2 regions of the Peribacillus sp. NPDC096448 genome follow, and region 1 is predicted to be linked to the other one. Evidence: riboswitches for the same ligand, from Rfam matches in the RefSeq annotation. Region 1 holds a riboswitch; the other holds the start of a gene.

What was found. A riboswitch is a leader RNA that binds a small molecule or an ion and turns the genes downstream of it on or off. The one in region 1 is predicted to bind S-adenosylmethionine.
Region 2: another riboswitch for S-adenosylmethionine. It lies ahead of metK (methionine adenosyltransferase); the one in region 1 lies ahead of ACIQ0C_RS11250 (sugar ABC transporter substrate-binding protein).

The regions. Positions count from the first base shown of each region.
Region 1 is NZ_JBIWEU010000005.1:222,483-224,691, forward strand. Features, by position in the region: gene ACIQ0C_RS11245 (sugar ABC transporter ATP-binding protein) at 1-58, opposite strand, end outside; gene ACIQ0C_RS11250 (sugar ABC transporter substrate-binding protein) at 115-1,227, opposite strand; SAM riboswitch class I at 1,343-1,448, opposite strand; gene ACIQ0C_RS11255 (GTPase domain-containing protein) at 1,543-2,209, opposite strand, start outside.
Region 2 is NZ_JBIWEU010000012.1:160,003-162,211, reverse strand. Features, by position in the region: gene pckA (phosphoenolpyruvate carboxykinase (ATP)) at 1-590, opposite strand, end outside; SAM riboswitch class I at 1,020-1,181, shown strand; gene metK (methionine adenosyltransferase) at 1,345-2,209, shown strand, end outside.

The DNA of each region.
Region 1 (2,209 bases):
GCGCCTTCACTCCCGGAAATTCAATCGAAATCTTCTTCATCTCTAGTTGAGTGCCCATGTCCATTCCCCCTTATAGAACAGACACTCCCTTCACCGGAAAGAGAGTGTCTCTTTTTATTTTTTGTAATGATCTTTCAAAATCTTCATCCAATCTTCTTCAAATTCCGTGGATACACCCCAACCATCGACAATATCAGACAGGTTTGCCATGTTTACCGCTTCTTTTGAAGCTTGGATTTGCTTTTGTGAAATAAGTGAAGCCTCCAAATCATATGTTTGCGGCGTTTCTTCGCCCGCTAATTTTTTAGCTAATATCCTCATATTCACTGCACCGATCAACTTGGGATCGACTGCTGCCGTGTAGGACCATGAGCTATCAGCCGATTGGATTTCCTGGAGATCTGCATTCGAAACATCAATTCCATATATCTTCACTTCATCGCGGCCCGCTTCTTTAATCGCCCGGGCTGCACCGATAGCAAAGGCATCCCATGTTGCGAAAATGGCATCCAATTTACCTTTAGGGTATTTATTCAGCATTGCGGCCACAGCATTTTGTGTCTGGACCGAAGTATCAGCAGATGCCACTCCGAATCTTTCGACTTCTTTAATCCCAGGATTTTCTTTTAATTTTTCCTGATAGACTGCATTTCTTCTTACCATCGGAGGAAAACCGTCCACCCAAAGATAGGCAATTGCAGCTTCACCTTTCTGTTCCTTTATCAGTTTATCAAAAGCCAGTGTTGCCAACGCTTCATCATCTTGTGAAGTTAACGTCACGCCCTCTATTTTAGATAGATCGCTTATTGAATCGAATGTGACAACGCTTTTACCTGCATCAACCAACTTTTGAACGTCATTTACAGTTGCGGCATCATCACCATGTGAAATGATATAGCCGTCATAATCTTCCTCCAAAGCCTGCGCTATCGCATCATGGAATTTAGCCGTGTCACCATTGGCCGTGTACGTATCCACTTGAAACCCCAGCGCTTCTCCTTCTTCTTTCGCCCCCGCCAAGTATTGGGCAGTATGATCATCACCGCCAATTTTACGGATCACTTTGATCTTGGCTCCATCCCCGTCAGCAAATCTTTCCGGGACATTTTCAAATGATACTTTTTCTTCTTTCTTCGATTCCGTGGAACTCTGCCCTGTAGAGCAACCCGTTAAAAGCAAAGCCGAAGCGATGGCAGAAATGAATATCCCTTTAATAGACCTTCTCATCTTGTTTCCCTCCATGTTTTCTTATTAGTCTTATCAGTTAAGTCGGTGTAAATCCCAAAATAAAAACCTCTCTAATACAGAGAGGTTTAATCGGCTGTTTTGCAGACTTGTCCCTCTCTTATCTGTCAAAACATTTCTGTTTTGCAGGATTTAGCACCAATTCCTAATGGAACGGTTGCTGGGCATCTTAGGGCCAGTCCCTCCGCCACTCTTGATAAGAGATATATTGTGTTACGTTTTCGTAATTATCACTTTATAGGGATATAGTCGTAAAGTCAATAGATTTTTGAATATTTGAAATCTTCCCCGTTATTTTTATTTTCTTTGAAGCTGGGCTAGACGCTTTTTCTCGATTTTTTCAAGCCTCTCCAACTGCCTTAATTTCACTTCGAACAAAGTGATCGGATCACGGTAAACTTCCGGATTTTCTTTCATATGCTCCAATGCAGCCTGGTAGTCTTTTATTTCAGTCTGTGTCTGCTCTATCGTTTTTTGAAGTAAGGCAAATGAACTGCGATAGAAAAGTGAGATGTCCCGATCTAATGATTTCTCAAACAATCCAAATTGGGTGAGGAAACGTTCCGTAATCATTTCGGCAACATCCAAGTAATCTTCACTTTCCAGGTATTTCTTATAACGATTGTACATATTGGCTTTATTTTGCGGTATTGCCCCAAACAGCTTCCCTGCTCCTTTAAGCAGCAATTGTGATGGAGTCCTGCGCAAAAGGATATTAACGTTGTCGATACGGATACTGCTTGTCATCCGGTCGGCATCACGGCGCCAGTCATCCAATACCCTGAAGTCACCTGCCAGTGTTATCCGTTCTTCTTTATATAATTCATTGAATCCGGAACTCATCTCATCCATAAACTGCTGGCTTTGTGAGAACTCCAGTTGGGAACTGGCAATCCAGTCTTGAAGAGAACGGTAATATTGAGGCATGATCTTGTCAGATATGAAGGTTTGAATCCGCTCATTC
Region 2 (2,209 bases), on a different contig from region 1:
TTCATTTCTCCTGCATATTCCGTTCCGCCGATCAAGATGGTACGGCGTTCAAATGAAACGATGATGAAAGTTTCGGATGTGGTTCCGTCCACTTCTGGGTCCGCTTTGAAGTTAGGTGCAGAAAGGATCGTGAATTCAGCTTCGTGACCTCTCAGTTCCTCTTCGTTTGGACGGATGAACAAAGTATGGGCGAATAGGTTATGCCAAGCATATTCATTAACAACACGGATGGGAAGACGTGATGATTCGTCTGCACCAGCGAAACCTTTAAAAACAAAAATCTCTTCTTTTGCTTTTAGGTAGTCAACTACTTTATTATATAGTTTATTGAACACATCTTCGGAAATCGGCTGGTTCACGGGACCCCAATCGATTTTATCTTTAACTGATGCTTCTTCCACGATAAACTTATCTTTAGGTGAACGACCAGTATATTTGCCAGTTTCAGCTTTAACCGCGCCGGTTGATGTTAAAACGCCTTCATTTCTGCTTAGTACTTTTTCGACCAATTGAGGAACTGATAGTTGAGTTTGCACATTGTTTCCTGTTAATAATTGGTGTAACTCATTAGAAACATCTACAGAATTCATATATGAGGTACCTTCCTTTGTTTGAGTTTTTAGATTACAATTAGTATAACACATTCATTCAATTAGTCTATACTATTTCTTTTAATTTGTGATTATTTTCAGCTGGACGCATTAATCATTTTAATCCGGCAGGAACCGAATCAGGATTATCGCATATACTATCATTAAGAAAAATTTATTTAAATAGGAAGTAAGTAAGCAATATATGTCTAATGGGAAAGTCAGGATGTCATTCCTTTTCGATGCTCCATACTTTATTATTAATGGCAATTTGCAACATTTCTATTCGTATTTTGCATTGTAAACCCCTTTAGGACGTTGTATCAACATGATTTTTCAAATGAACGCCATTCTGGGTGGAAATGTTCTTTTTAGAAAAGCATTGACAAATTCCAGCCAAATACGATATTATCTTAAATTGTACGGATTCTCTTATCCCGAGTTGGTGGAGGGACAGGCCCTTTGAAACCCAGCAACCTGCCATATTGAACTTGACTCCAAGACCGATCGCCGAAAATAAAGCGAAGGTCTTCAAGGAATAGTGGTGATGGTGCTAACCTGAGCAAGGTAAAAACCCTTGAACGATAAGAGTGAAAGGATAGAAGACAGAATTTTAAACCTTTCCTCATTTGCCAGGGAAGGTTTTTGTGTTTTTTATAAGTAATTCTGTGTCTATAGTCGAAACTAATGAGGGAAACGAGTTCCGTAAAAATCAGGCTTATGCCTACACCATACTAACTTCCAAGGAGGAAATATGATGTCAAAGAAACGTCTATTTACTTCTGAATCTGTTACAGAGGGCCATCCGGACAAAATTTGTGATCAGATTTCAGATTCCATTTTAGATGCTATCCTAGCTAAGGATGCAAATGCACGTGTTGCGTGTGAAACAAGTGTAACTACAGGTCTTGTGCTTGTTGCTGGTGAAATTACAACTTCAGCTTACGTGGACATTCCGCGTATCGTTCGTGATACGATTAAAGGAATTGGCTACACACGTGCGAAATACGGTTTCGATGCTGAAACTTGTGCCGTGTTGAGTTCCATCGATGAGCAGTCTGCCGATATCGCAGCTGGTGTCGATAAAGCATTGGAAGCTCGTGAAGGAAACATGTCAGAGGAAGAAATCGATGCAATCGGTGCAGGGGACCAAGGTCTAATGTTCGGATTTGCGTGTAATGAAACAGAAGAGCTTATGCCGCTTCCGATTTCATTGGCGCATAAACTTTCATTCCGCTTGTCTCAAGTTCGTAAAGATGAAACTCTTGCTTACCTACGCCCTGATGGTAAAACACAGGTAACTGTGGAATATGATGAGAATAACCGTCCTGTACGTGTAGATACGATCGTCATCTCTACACAGCATGATGCAGAAATTACGCTTGAACAAATTCAAGCCGATCTAAAAGAACATGTGATCAAAGCTGTTGTTCCAGCCGAGTTGATCGATGCAGATACTAAGTATTTCATCAACCCGACTGGCCGTTTCGTAATTGGCGGACCTCAAGGGGATGCTGGTCTTACTGGACGTAAAATCATCGTTGATACTTACGGCGGATACGCTCGTCACGGCGGCGGTGCATTCTCTGGTAAGGATGCTACTAAAGTTGACCGTTCTG